Linked DNA regions of Luteolibacter yonseiensis. The protein of the gene in region 1 interacts with the protein of each later gene in a pairwise test. Links are inferred from orthologs where the notes say so. Each region holds a gene or a part of one and is shown on either strand. Other genes may lie near its edges.

Region 1 (7,829 bases):
GCACCGAACTCACCGTCCCCACGCTTGATGGGTCCATCAAGCTCCGCATCCCCGCAGGCAGCGAGAACGGCCAGCAGCTCCGCGTCCGGGGCCGTGGGCTGCCAAAAGGAAAAACCGGCGAACGTGGCGACTATCATGCCACCATCACCGTCCATCTGCCCACCCGATCCACCGCGGAGGAACGAGAACTATGGGAAAAGCTCCGCGCCGCCTCGTCCTTCAACCCACGCAACCCCTCCGCCTGATGAACTCCGAACTTCCACTCTACGAGCCGGACACCGAAGCCACCTATCAACTGGACATCGTAGCCCGTCTTACCGGCATTTCCTCGCAAACCATCCTGCGTTATCAGGAACAGGGATTGATCCGCGGCACGGACCTCGACGACGAAGCGGTCCACACACTCCGCCGCATCGAACATCTCCGGCAGACGTGCGAGGCGAACATTTCCGGCCTCAAGCTCATCCTCGACCTGATGAACCAGGTGGAACGCCTCAAGTCCGAACTCCGTTCGCAACATTGAACTATTCCTGCATGAAATTCACCATCCTTGCGCTTTTCGGACTTCTCACGATCCCGGCTGCCTTCGCCCAGACCGAGATCCCTGCCAATCCCACCGTGACCCCGAAAAAATTCACCACCCGCGCCGTAGGTGGCGGAGTGAATCCCGGCGTGTCCATCGACACCACGAAACCTGAGAATCCGAATGTCCGCTACGTCACCCACGTCGTGCTCTATCAGAACCGCTTCTGGACCAGCGCGGAGGGCAAGCCTCTCGAAGCAAAGCTCATCGCATTCGAAGATATCGTCGCGGAGGTCCCCAAGGGAGCGACCGAGCCGGTGATGCCCGCTCCGCCGGAAAACCCCACCGTCGTCCGCGACGGAAAGATCAGGCTGTTGATAGACAAAAAGCCCGTCGAACTCGCGCTGGACCGGCTGAGTCGGCAGGACCAGGAGTTTGTCGGCCAGATCAAGGCATCGCTGGCGAAGAAGGCGGAACAGAAATAGATCAGCCAAGCCAGTCGTTCCGACAAACCTCATCCATGACCGGCCGGCGGAAACTACGTGACCTCCCCCCCGACTTGCGAACTCCGGTTTTCCTCCCATACTTCCAGCCATGCAAACCATCACCGAGTGGCGTCACCGGGCCGAGATGCTGACTCCGCCATTCCCTTGGGACCGCCCTCAATGGCATGACACGGGCGGCCCCACGGTGGTGCTGCTTCACGGCCTGTGGCGTGGCTGGCGGGCGATGCAGCCGCTGGCCCGGGCATTGGAAAACGATGGCTTTTCCACCCTGAACATTCCCTACCCTTCCGCCCGGCTGCCCATCCATCACCTCGTCACCCACGTCCGGCATCAGATCGAGGACAAGGTCGGCGACGGCCCCGTGCATTTCATCACCCATTCGCTCGGAGGCATCCTCCTCCGGTCACTGTTGGCCGGGGAAGTCCGGTGGAAGACAGGAAGGGCCATCATGCTTGCTCCACCGAACGCGGGCAGTGAGATCGTCGATTGGTCAAAAAAACATCCACTCCTCCACATCGCCCTCGGACCGGCGGGCCGTGAACTCGCCAGCGACGGCGTGCCACAGAATCTACCCGCGCTTCCTTCAGAGGTGCGGGCGGCGGTCATCATGGGAAACCGCTGCTCCATCCCCATTTTCAAAAAACTGCTCGGTGACGAGAACGACGGAATCGTCTCTGCGGCAAAGGGGCGTATCGACGGCCTCTGCGGATTTTCCGTCATCAATGCCGACCACACCTTCATCCAAACGCACCCGGAAGCCATCCGCCTCAGCCTGGAATTTCTGAAAACCGGAGTCTGGCCGGGTTAATTCCGCACGGACTCAGTGGGTTTCTTCAGGAACTGCTCGTCGCGGAGCTTCCTCACATACTCCAGATACCGCTGCTGGGCCGCGAGATCGGTGGCACTCGCCGTCACCGCAACTTCTTGGCCGTACTTTTTCCACGGTCCATAAGGGACCTGCCCGTCCTCGACGAAACGCCAGTGAACCTTCTGCCCGGACCGCATTCCGAGGTAGTCCCGCACCGATGGCGAGATGTCGATACCCGCCGCGCCATTCTGGGTCGCCTTGGGAGGCTTGTTGCCAAATACGAATTCCCAGTCATCAGTCACCCATGGGCCGCAGTCCTCCCATTGCGCGTAGCAACTGCGGCTGCCATTGTAGATCTGCACCCAGCGCCCCTTGCACACGGTTTTCCCCGGCTCGGGACGCATTCTCCCGAACCACGGGATCACACGCGATGCTTCCGGCTTGTGCGCGGCCCAACCGAGAACGTCATTGTAAGGCAGTGCGATGTAGAACGGATTGAGCTTCGGAATGAAATTTTTCGGCCGGAAGTCGCCGGTCGTATGGTTGGCGATCCGTTGTGTCGGATCCGGATTGTCATAACCTCCGAAATTGGCCGACCAATTCTGATCCCACGAGGACTTGCAGTTCGGCGTCGGGTTCCGGTCCGTCGGCTGCTCGCCGATCCAGAAAATCGTGCAGGTCACGTGGAGTTTCCAAGGATAAAGAATCCGCGAAGAGGCGCCGGGCTGCTGCTGCGGTCTGGCCGCGGTGGTGGCGGGACGACGTGCGGGCGCGGTGGGAACCGAGACTTTCGGAGCTGTCATCCGGATCGGCCCCTGGCCCGAGGACGGAGGCATCTGCACGTCTGACATCGCCACACCGGAAAAAACGACCGGCAGCACCAAACTCAAAACGGGGGTTTTTGGGAGAAATCGAAGCATGTCTCAACGACCATCAGGAGATTCAGGGGAAGCAAAGGGTGCGCAGCTTGAACAATTTCGCCAATGACGCAAGCCAAAGGTCCGGGTGGGAAATCGGGTGTCGTCATCCCGGCGACTGCCTCCGCCGGATATCCTGTCCGGAGAAGCCAGCACGGGGAACAGGAAGTCCCTGGCAAGCAATGTTCGGAATGAACGCTCCAAGAAAAACGGCGGCACCCGTTTGGATGCCGCCGTTTTCGAAATGGAAAATCAATCAGATTTCGTTCACCGGCAGGTTCGTGACCTCCTCGCGCACCTTTTCCGCGAGGGCGGTGGAGAGGTAGCGCTCGGTGGACGAGCAGCCGACGGTGACGATGCGCTTGCCTTTGAACTCAGGACGCTTCGCGACCTGGAGGGCGGCCCAGACGTTCGCTCCGGTGGAGATACCGGCTGGCAGGCCTTCGACCTGGGCGAGGGCCTGGGCGGTGGCGATGGCGTCCTCGTTCGAAACCTGGATGATCTCGTCGATGATGGAGGTGTTGAGATTGCCGGGGATGAAGCCGGCACCGATGCCTTGGATCATGTGCGGGCCGGGTGCGCCGCCGGAAATGACGGGGCTGGCCACCGGCTCGACAGCGATGACTTTAGCGCTGCCGCGGGATTTGAGGACCTCACCCACACCGGTGATGGTGCCGCCCGTGCCAACACCGGCGACGAATGCGTCGATCTGGCCGTCCGTATCGCGCCAGATTTCCTCGGCGGTCGTCTCGCGGTGGACTTGCGGGTTGGCAGGATTGTCGAACTGGCCGGGACCGAAGGAACCGGGGTTCTCGGAGATGAGCTTCTTCGCCATCGCGATGGCGCCGTTCATGCCACGGGCGCGTGGGGTGAGGACGATTTCCGCACCGAGCAGACGGAGCAGGACGCGGCGCTCGATGGACATGCTCTCAGGCATCGTGAGGATCACACGGTAGCCTTTCGCACGGGCGACGAAGGCGAGCGCGATGCCGGTGTTGCCGGACGTCGGCTCGATGATGAGGCCGCCGGGCTTGAGCGAGCCGTCTTTTTCAGCGGCTTCGATCATGGCCTTGCCGATACGGTCTTTCACGCTGAAGAGCGGGTTGAAGAACTCGGCTTTCACACAGACTTCTGCTTCGAGGCCTGCAGTGAGGTGGTTGAGACGGATCAGCGGGGTGTTGCCTACGGTGGCAACCATGTTTTCAGCGATGTTCATGATGAATAGGGGATAATCCCCAAGCAGTTTGCCCCCAGAAGTGCAGGCAAGTCAAGTCAGGTGTCTCTATCGGAGCCCTCGTCGATGCAGCCTACTAGGACTGGAACGCGTCACGTAGTGGGAAACCATGACATTGTGACACATTAATTTGACGGAATGCTCACCTGTCACCCTAGCTATATAAAGAGGCCCACAACGTCAAAATATTTTCAGATAAATCTCTTTGAGAGTTTACAGCGGCGCATTATTTCCAATTGGCTAGCACTTTGCACATTTGGGCAGTCTCTGGAGCCTCTATGGCTTCGTAAATCTCCAGCGCCTTCTTCGCCCTCCGCACCGCCTCCTTACGCTCTCCCATCTTGTAAAATTCATTCGCTGAGTTCCACAGCGCTCCTCCTTCGCCAATCCGATCTCCGATCTCTCGGCTGATGACTAGATGTTCATCGTAATATTCGATCGCTATACTTGACGCGCCTAGTCTGGCATGTGCGAGGCCGAGTTTACCCAACGCGCATCCCTCCCCATGCCGATCCCCAATCTCTCTGGCAATTATCAAGTAATCTTCACAATACCCGATGGACTTTTGTATCTCGCCCAACTTAATATAAGCGAGGCCGAGATTACCCAGTGCTGCCCCCTGACCGTTCTTGTCTCCAATCTCTCGGGCGATCACTAAGTGCTCTTCATGATACTCTATAGCCGTCCGCTCATCATCCAAGGTAGAGTGAGCAGCACCGAGACAACCGAGCGCACCTCCCTCCTCGCGCCGATCCCCAACCTCGCGTGCGATTGTCAAACGTCCCTCGTAATACTCAAGAGCCTTCCATATATCCCCTAAGTTCCTGTACGCGTTGCCGAGGTTGCCCAGCGATCTCCCCTCCGCACGCCTGTCCCCGATCTCGCGGAACAACAGCAAAGATTGTTCGTGGTAGACTATGGCCTTGCGCGCATCGCCCAAGTTTTTATATGCGGTGCCGAGGTTACCAAGCGCGTTAGCCTCCGCACACCGATTCTCAGTCTCACGGGCGATCTCAAAATGTGCCTCGTAATACTCAATTGCCTTCCTCGCATCACCCAAGTCGGCGTATGCGTTGCCAAGATTGCCCACCGCAGCTCCTTCCTCCCCCCTGTGACCGATACGACGGGCGGCGCGAAGCTGACTTTCCAACCAAACGATGCGCTGGCGAGCATGAAATCGGACATTACTGCAATAACTGATGGAGTGAACGAGATCCATCATCAACTCGGCAGTTGCTTCGTCCCGCCGCATATCTAACGCGATCCAAGCGGCCTCGATCTGCGCTCGCTCGCGGTCAAAAAGAGCTAAACCAGTGAGCATATTTCCTTTTTCAAGATACCATCGCTCAGCATCTTTTCCGACCTCGGTATAGTGGCGAGCGTGGGCGATAGTTAGATTGTCGAGTTCCTCTCCATTGAGGCAACTGCGAGCGTAGGCAGCAGCAAGATCATGGAGTTTGTAGCGGTCCGTCCCCACGGGTTCCAACAGGCTGCGGCGAAGGAAAGAGGCTAGCATTTCCTCGCTCGCGCCAACTATTTTCTGCGCCGCCAGCACGTCGAAGTCTACGCTGAAAATAGAAAGATTCTTCCAAGCAGCTTGCTGGTATCCGGTCAAGAAATCTACACTGAGACTGAGGGTTTCAGAGATGGTGATTTCCCCAGCATCCGTAGCACCGGCATCAAGGTAAGCCAGTCGACCTCTGCCGAGTTTTTTTAGATACGCGGCCACATCGGCCACGCCACCACGGTCGCCAGCGTCCAGCTTCAGATGGGCGGCGGCGAGGCGCAACGCCAGTGGTAATCCGGCACAGAGACGCACCAGCTCCGCCACCTCCACCTCGCCCAGTTCCGGATAGGCGTTGCGCAGGAGATCCGAGGCCTCCGCGTCCTTCAGTTTTCCGACAGCGTAGGGAGAACATCCATCGACCATGAAATTCGCGCGGGAGGTGACGATGAGAGCGCAGCCGTCCGGTGGCAGCAAGGCCCGGGCCTGCGCAGCGTCCCGCGCGTTGTCGAGCAGGATGAGAGCTTTTTTTCCATGCAGCACATTGAGATAGAGACCGCGCAAGGATGCCTCATCCTCGGGCAGATTTCCCGTTTCCGGGTGGAAGGAGAGAATGATCTGCGCCAACAGCGCGGCACCGGTGGGAGCGGCGTCCCGTTTCAGCCCTTGGCCGTCCACCAGCAGCCCGGCATCAGGAAACCGCGCCGCCCATTCCCGCGCGAGCACCAACGCCAGCGCCGTCTTGCCGATGCCACCCATTCCCTTGAGTCCGCTAATGACCGCGCCGCCCTGCCCGGCGTGATTCCTCAGTTCCTCCAATTCGTCCACCCGTCCGATGAATCCCTGTGGTGGTGGCGGAATGGTATGAAGTTTATCGAATGCCGCAGGAGGAGTGATTTTTCTAAGGGAATCCACCTTCGCTGTGAGCTGCGCATGGGAAAGCAACTGGATGCCCGCAAAGGCCTCCCCTCCGGCTGCATTGTCATGCTTCGCGAGATTCCATAGCGCCTCGCCGAAATTTTCACTCAAGGCCGCCGCGAGATCGGCACGCTCGGTTTCCGTGAGATCTTCCAAGCCGGGGGTGATGGCGATGAAGGCGGGCCACGCTTCATCGCTGGAAAGAACGTTTTGCCGCCCATGGGCATATTTACCGAGGACGGCGGGGATGTTTACCTCCTGCAACTCCGAAAGCGGGCCCCCGGGCAGATCTCCGTCCTTTTTGAAATGATCTCCCAGAAGATGACCGGCCCTGCGAAAAAGATCTGTGACATTGCCATGCCTTTCCCGCAGCGGCTCGGTCACTCTTTCAACGGAGGAAATCATGGCCTGGCAGACGAGATTCCGGATGTTGTTGTTACTGAAAACGTCATCAACATTCGGTGGCGGCTGCTTTACTTTGGAAGCCCAGTAAGACTGGAACTGATTCCCTGCGACTCCCGCAAAAAAGGTCAAAATCGCACAAAGCCATAGATAGCGATTTCCAAAATACGCTGCGGCGCCGGAAAAGCCGACGCCAATAACAAGCGCGATAATCATCAATCTGCCGGGAGTGCACCAATGCATACTCATCTACCTCTGCCACCTAACAGAAGGCAGGAGCGTTGACAAGGTCCATGGTATCAAATCGCGAAGCATCCGCTCCGCACCACCGATTGTCAGATTTGGAAATCCGCCGAGGTGGAGTCGAGGTGGAGTCCGCACTCGTATTTCTCGCCGTTGAAGCGGGTGGCCTCCACGTCGCCGTCGACGACGGGGCGGGTGCTGTGCCAGTCTCCCATCGTGACGTAGCCTTTTTCCGCGAGCGGGTGGCGGGGCAGGTTGTTCTGGTGGAAATAAAGATCCACCTGCGCATCGGCCCAATCGAGGATCGGATAGGCTTTCACGGTTTTTTTCTGCTGCTCGACGAACGGGCGGTCCACCCGTGAGCTGGACTGGGAACGGCGTAGGCCGCTGAGCCAGACATCCGCCCCGGTTTCGCGGAGGGCGCGGTTCATCGGTTCGACCTTGGTGAGAAGGCCGTAGCGGTCCGCACCGTCCTTGCCCTGCTCCCACAGATTCCCCCACAGCGCCTGCATGCGCGCGGCGGAAACCGTGGGCTGATAGACGCGTAGATCGAGATTCAGCCTGGAAGTGAGTTCTTCCATATACTGGTAGGTTTCGGGAAACAGGAATCCGGTGTCGATGAACACGACCGGAATCTTCGGCGCGTGCTCGTGAATGAGGTGGAGCATGACCGCCGCCTGCAGGCCGAAACTGGTGGACGCGACAAGGCGCTCACCGAGCTGGTCATAAAGCAAACGGAGGCGGTCCCCGGCGCGCAGGGGGGCTAGTGCCGCG
Region 2 (6,069 bases), on another replicon or contig:
ATTCCAAATACCTCGCTTGGGCGGACAAGGAATGGTGGACCACGACAGACGTGCTCTACGATGCCACACACCACCTCTATTACCGCGACAACCGCTTTTTCACCAAGCGCACTCCGACCGGCAAGAAAGTCTTCTGGTCGCGTGGAAACGGCTGGGTCGTCGGCGGTCTGATCCACGTGCTGGACCATCTCCCGGCGGATCATCCGTCTCGGACGAAGTATCTCGGCCTCTACCACGACATGATGTATGCGCTGGTCAAGCTTCAGAACGAGGACGGTCTGTGGCGCACCAGCCTGCTGGACCCACAGGACCCGAAAGGTGAATCCTCCGGTTCGTCATTTTTCACCTACTCCATGGCCTGGGGGATCAACCGGGGCCTGCTTCCCGCCGAAACCTTCCGTCCCGTGGTGATGAAAGGTTATCAGGCGCTGGCGAAGAACATCCAGCCCACCGGCATGTTGGGATATGTCCAGAAAATCGGTGAGGCGCCGGACAAGCAGGATACGACCGCGGAGTCCACGGAAGTCTATGGCTCGGGCGCGTTCCTGTTGGCCGGGTCCGAAGTGGTCCGCCTGCTTGATCCTGCGAAACGCCGGACGGACCTCGCCACCTTTGACGGCGTGAAGCTGCCCGAGCGCTTCCTGCCGGCCACGCCGCGCACGTTCGCCAGATTCATCCCCGAACGTTCGGATGATTTTGCCTGGGAGAACGACCTCGTCGCCTTCCGCACCTACGGACCCGCGCTTCGTTCCGGACCGGAGAACAGCGGCATCGACTGCTGGTTCAAGCGCGTCCCCTACCCCGTCATCGACAAGTGGTACCTGCAGGACCGCCTGAAGCTGGAGTATGGAAAAATCAACAAGCCCTATCATGACGACCAGGGCGACGGCTATGACGTTTACAAGGTGAGCGACACCCGTGGCTGCGGCGGCATCTCGGTGTGGGCGGATGACAAATTGTATAACTCAGAAACCTATGTCGCCCAGCGCGTCATCGAGAACACTCCGGAGCGCGTCGTTTTCGAACTGGATTACGCAAGCGACTTCAAGGGCAAGGTCCTCCGCGAGACCAAGCGCATCACCCTCATCATGGGAGTCCGCATGTTCCAAAGCGATTCACGCTTCACCCTCGACGGCAAGCCAGCCGCGAACCTCGATGTCGCCATCGGCCTCATGCCGCAGGTCAAGGGCGGCGCACCGGTCTTCACTCCGAAATCCGGCACGATGCACGTCTGGGAAACACTTGATGGCAACGACCTCGGCACCGGTGTGGCCATTGATCCGGCCCGGGTGGTGAAGATGACCACCCACACCGACGCCGCCGGACAAACCCAGGCCCTCTGCCTTGCGAAGACCGATGAATCCGGCGCCATCCGCTGGTTCTCCGGTTTCGGATGGTCGGGACAGGGAGACATTACCACGGAGAAGAAGTGGACGGACTATCTGGAATCCTTTTCCACGAAATATGTGAAAGCTCCATATGAGGGTTACGGCAAGAGCGAACCCATCAAGGTCCACGCGCTTGACGTCCCCGCCGCAGCGGAAGCCAAGTGAAGCGGCTCAAATGAATCAGCGGCCGGCGACTTGTGACTCCGCAGGAACATATTTCCGGGCGGGAAAGTCGTTGGCCGGATTCGTTACTTCTTCACTTCCTGATTTACGAGCTGATTAGGTTCGGCCAGGGCCCAATGAGCTTGTGTGCCGCTACGTGTGCGGATGACCTCCGGCAGCGGGCGTTTGGAATAGTCTGATTCCAGCTCCCGCAATCGGGGGAAATCCATGATGATGCGATTGCGTATTTCATTGAAGGACAGCCCTCCATGATGCAGCGGTCCATAGTATGGGCCGAGCTCCTCCCAATTGCCGGGCATCCGGTTCCGCTCATTCCGGAACGCGATCACCATTTCCGCGGAAGCCCATTGGGCATAGGAGTCGGGAATCGTCTTTGTGACCAATTGATGAATGTTGTAGGCAAGGACACCCCCGCCGACGATCCCGGCCAGTAATAAGATGACGGCGATATTCTTCCACTTTTTCATATTTCGAGATCCGGTTTCTTCACAGAAAAATCATCACCCGGGCTTGGCGGTGACCACGCCGAGCATTTTTCCTATGAGGAATCTTGAAATCACAATCACCCCTGTCACATAACAGATCATGATGAGGTAATGGGAGATCTGAAATCGGGGAAAATCAGCAATGAGGCCAAACTCCCGAAGAAAAGAACGGCGCAAACAAACCTGATCCAGAATTCCTCCCGGTCTCTTGGTGGCTCACTCATCTTCATGAATGCCCGCTGTCATCGCCCCCGACCTCATCGAAATCCGTCTCCCGCACACGTTTGCGATCACGCTGGATTTCCACATTCTTGCGGAGCATCTCGCGGAGTTCGACTCCTCCATGAACCGCTGGAATGGTCAGATGAGGGGTCGACCGATCGGAAGTTTCCAAGACGATGGAAGCTAGGCCGGTCAGGCGCATCCACCACGGGCGGATCATCAGTGAGTCCTTGACGCGATAGAGCTCTATCTCGTCGATGGTCTGGTTGATGATTCCGCTGGTGATGCGGAGCCGTTCGGTGGTGACCTCGAATACCTGCGAACGTACCAGCAGATAGCGCCAGAGAACGTATGCGGCGGGGAGAACAAGCGCGATCAGGACGATGGGCAGGAACGGTCCGCTCAACAACGCCCCGATGATGATGCAGGCCGCGACAAACAAGGCACCTGCGAATGGCCAGAGGTTGAGCCACTGCGAGGGGCTCCCTTTCCAAAACGATTTTTCTTCATTCATCGTCCGCATGATGATGGAGGCGGCGGTCGGACGGCAAGTGGAGAATCCCGCCGGGATTCCAAGGGGCTTGCCGAAATGGAATCATTTCGCAGGGATTTTCCAGTCCTTCGTCAGGGACACCTTCGCCGTCCCTTGGGAACGGATGACCGGACTGCCATTTCCACCCGTCCGGCAGTCCTGAACCGTGTCCGTTTCCTCCTTGAGAATGACCGGATGGAGGAGTGAAAGCCAGATCCTTCCAGAACCGACCGAGACCTCCTCATCCGTGAAATTTCCTTCAAAATCAGGAACCCTCTGCCGCTTGTGGCTGCCGTGGACCGTGAAGACCCCACAAGGGTGTCCGTGCACCGCACCGATGGAATCCAACCGGATCGTATATTTCCCCTCCGGGTTTCCCGTTACCAGCATGGGCAGCAAATCCTTCGGAACCTCGATTTCGGTGCCGATCTGGATGCGCTTTTTCCCCAGCCACAGCTTGCGGGGCGCCAGCGAATTTTCCTCCAACAACAGGTCGAACACGGGAGACAGTTGCTTGGACAAGGTCGCTCCACGGAATCCCCCGCTGCCGTCCGCGGTCCATTTGGAACCGTCTCTCTGGTAAGTCAGCGGAGCGCCCGGCGCCACGAGTTGTCGAACTGCGGGCTTTTTCGTTTTATCCTTCTTCTGCTCCTCGGGCACGGGTTCGGTAAAGGAGGATTCCAGAAGCGTGTAGCGGACCTGATCCCCCGCCCTTTCGAGATGCGTGACGGTCGTCTGCCTTCCTTTGAGCGACGTCGTGGTATTCCCGAGAATCGACGTCTCGAAGACACGTGAAACCACCTCATGCGTGCGGGTGACCTTTACATCCAGACGGGTCGGAAACGGCAGATCCTTGCGAAAGACGACACCTTCGGCTGTCCGATCGACGAGCTTCTCCAGCGACGGATCCACCTTGCCGGAATCATCCGCGGTATTTTTGTCACCCCCGCTTCCGACCGCCGACCGGGCCCTGCCCGCCAGGCTCCTCGCCTTGTCGCACGAGGGGATCGAGAGTGCCAGCAGGGCGATGGGAATGGTGTGGAATTTCATAAGTCAGATGTGGCCGCAGCAATCGAGGTGCTGGTTCATCTCGATGGCCGGCATTTCCTCCGTGGATGTTCCCACGACAATGGCCGGCACTCCGGCAACCGTCTTGTGCGGCGCGACGTCGTGCAGGACCACGCTGCCCGCGCCGACCTTGGCTCCGGTGCCGATCTCCACCCGTCCGAGAATCTTCGCTCCGGCACCCAGCAGCACTCCGGAACGGATGATCGGGTGACGGTTGCCCGTTTCCTTGCCGGTGCCACCGAGCGTAACCTCGTGCAAGATGGAAACGTCGTCCTCGATGATCGCGGTTTCTCCGACCACGAATGAGGTCGCGTGATCCAACAAGATTCCGCAGCCGATCCGCGCCGCAGGATGAATGTCCACCGAAAAGGCCTCGCTGGCGACACTTTGAAAATAAAGCGCCAGCCAGCGGCGCTCGTCCACCCACAGTTGGTGGGCGACGCGGTAGGTTGTCAGGGCGAGAAATCCCTTGAAGAAAAGCAGCGGCTCCAATGGAGAGAAGCACGCGGGATCACGCTCGAACATCGCCAGCAGATCGCGCGACGCGGCGTGAACGATCTGTGGATACGCCTCGAAAACGCCGGTGAGAAGCGGTTCCATGCTCACGCGGGGCATGTCCTCACGCGCCAGACGGCGCGCCAGACGGGCGCCGAGCGCCGCAGCCAGGGTCTCCCGCGAGAGGATCACGTCATGCACGAGGTGCTTGAGGGTGGGCTCATCCTTGGCCACACGATCCGCTTCTTCGCGGAGGGTTTGCCAGACGTTGCGGAGGTCCGCCACTTTTCCAGCGCAAAGCTTGGTTTTATTCTTGCTCGCCGGGAGAGTTTCGGTCTGTTGGGATTCGCTCATGAAGATTTCACAAAAATTGGAATACGCCTGCCGAGCGATGGCTCAACTGGCGAAATACCATGACGGGCGAACTCTTACACGGCTCGAAGACTTAGCGCAACGCGAAGCAGTGTCAGGAAACTTTCTCGTGCAAATTCTCAACGACCTGCGCCGCGCGGGTCTGGTGGAAAGCCGCAGGGGCAAGGCCGGTGGCTACCTGCTGGGCCGCCCCGCCAACCAGATCACGCTGCGCCAGGTGGTGGATGCAGTGGATCCCGCCCTGCTGCAATGCTCCGTCACGCCGGAGGGCGATTCCGGCCAGTCCGTGCGGCGGGCTTGGGAACAGGTGTCCTCTGGCTTCCAACAGTCTTTGGATGGAATCACCCTGGACAGCATGGCCAGCAAACAGAGCGATCCGATGTTCTACATCTGAAAAAGTTGCAGAGGTGCCTAACAGTTGTAATTTGTCAAGAAAGGTAAAATATTTCGCTGGATGCGAATGAAGATTTCAGTTAAATGACTGTCGTCTTTTCCAACCCCTTTCACCCCATGGCTGCACCTGTCGAACACACCCACCACATCAAGATCCGCTCGACGCAGATGGAAATTCCCTCCGGAAGCGGCAATCGCGAGGAAGATTTTGATCACAAACTGAAGGCTGCCGAGGAAGAGCTCGGTCGCATCCAGCTCCAGCGTGAGGAACTCGCCCGGAAAAAAAGCGAGCTTGAGGAACTCACCGGCCGCAAGCGCGCGTTCCTCACCCAGCAGGTGGAACTCAGCGAAAAACTGACGAATTCGCTCACGCTCATCGACCGCGAGTTGTTCGACATCCGCCAGGAAGCGGAAGATCTCGAGCAGTGCCGTGTCTGCTTCGCGGCGCATCTGGACAAGATCCAGAAAATCAATCCGGAAAACTGGTCCCGCGAGCAGGTGGCGGAGAAGCTTGAAAAGGCTTCGATGGCCATCGACATCGCGGCCGACGAATACGACCAGGCCGCGGCCCATTTCCAGAATGGTCGCAGCGGTGCCATTTTCGGCCGTCCTTCGAAACGGAGCCGGACAACCGCCACACGCAGCGCCGCCAGTTCGGAATTCATGGTGAACCTCCGGAATGGATTCGCCTTCAATCTGCCGATCTTCGCACTCGGTGGATTCGCCCTTTTCATCTATCTCATCAAGTAGTCACCTTCCCGTGCCATGCCCCGCAGCCCACTACTCAAGGAAGATCTGGAACTGAGCGAACTGCGCGAGACGGAACAACAATTGCTTCTCCGTCAGAAGGAGTTCGCGGAAATCCCGAAACGCCTCGCGAAGGAACTCAAGGAGCGGGAGTCCACCATGCCGCCGCTCGCGGAGATCGAGG

Evidence for each region. The genes of interacting proteins can lie anywhere in the genome.
Region 2: the proteins of cysK (region 1) and cysE interact in binary tests that used the Escherichia coli proteins (3 or more experiments, as listed by UniProt). The link is inferred for Luteolibacter yonseiensis from one-to-one orthologs.

The regions. Positions count from the first base shown.
Region 1 is NZ_JAENIK010000013.1:150,465-158,293, forward strand. What follows is about bases 1,991-4,928. They hold cysK (cysteine synthase A), read right to left. Parts: upstream 3,971-4,928; coding sequence 3,011-3,970; downstream 1,991-3,010. Other genes in these bases: JIN84_RS21060 (hypothetical protein), read right to left, coding at 1,991-2,688; JIN84_RS21070 (tetratricopeptide repeat protein), read right to left, coding at 4,215-4,928. Also shown: JIN84_RS21040 (DnaJ C-terminal domain-containing protein), read left to right, coding at 1-245; JIN84_RS21045 (chaperone modulator CbpM), read left to right, coding at 245-523; JIN84_RS21050 (hypothetical protein), read left to right, coding at 535-1,008; JIN84_RS21055 (alpha/beta hydrolase), read left to right, coding at 1,118-1,837; more of JIN84_RS21060, read right to left, coding at 1,834-1,990; more of JIN84_RS21070, read right to left, coding at 4,929-7,028; JIN84_RS21075 (phosphoadenylyl-sulfate reductase), read right to left, coding at 7,148-7,829.
Region 2 is NZ_JAENIK010000012.1:1,043,392-1,049,460, forward strand. Bases 2,796-5,717 are described here. They hold cysE (serine O-acetyltransferase), read right to left. Parts: upstream 4,728-5,717; coding sequence 3,864-4,727; downstream 2,796-3,863. Other genes in these bases: JIN84_RS20085 (hypothetical protein), read right to left, coding at 2,874-3,860; JIN84_RS20095 (RrF2 family transcriptional regulator), read left to right, coding at 4,726-5,139; JIN84_RS20100 (hypothetical protein), read left to right, coding at 5,256-5,717. In the rest of the region: JIN84_RS20070 (glycoside hydrolase family 88 protein), read left to right, coding at 1-1,553; JIN84_RS20075 (hypothetical protein), read right to left, coding at 1,637-2,038; JIN84_RS20080 (PH domain-containing protein), read right to left, coding at 2,283-2,792; more of JIN84_RS20100, read left to right, coding at 5,718-5,888; JIN84_RS20105 (hypothetical protein), read left to right, coding at 5,904-6,069.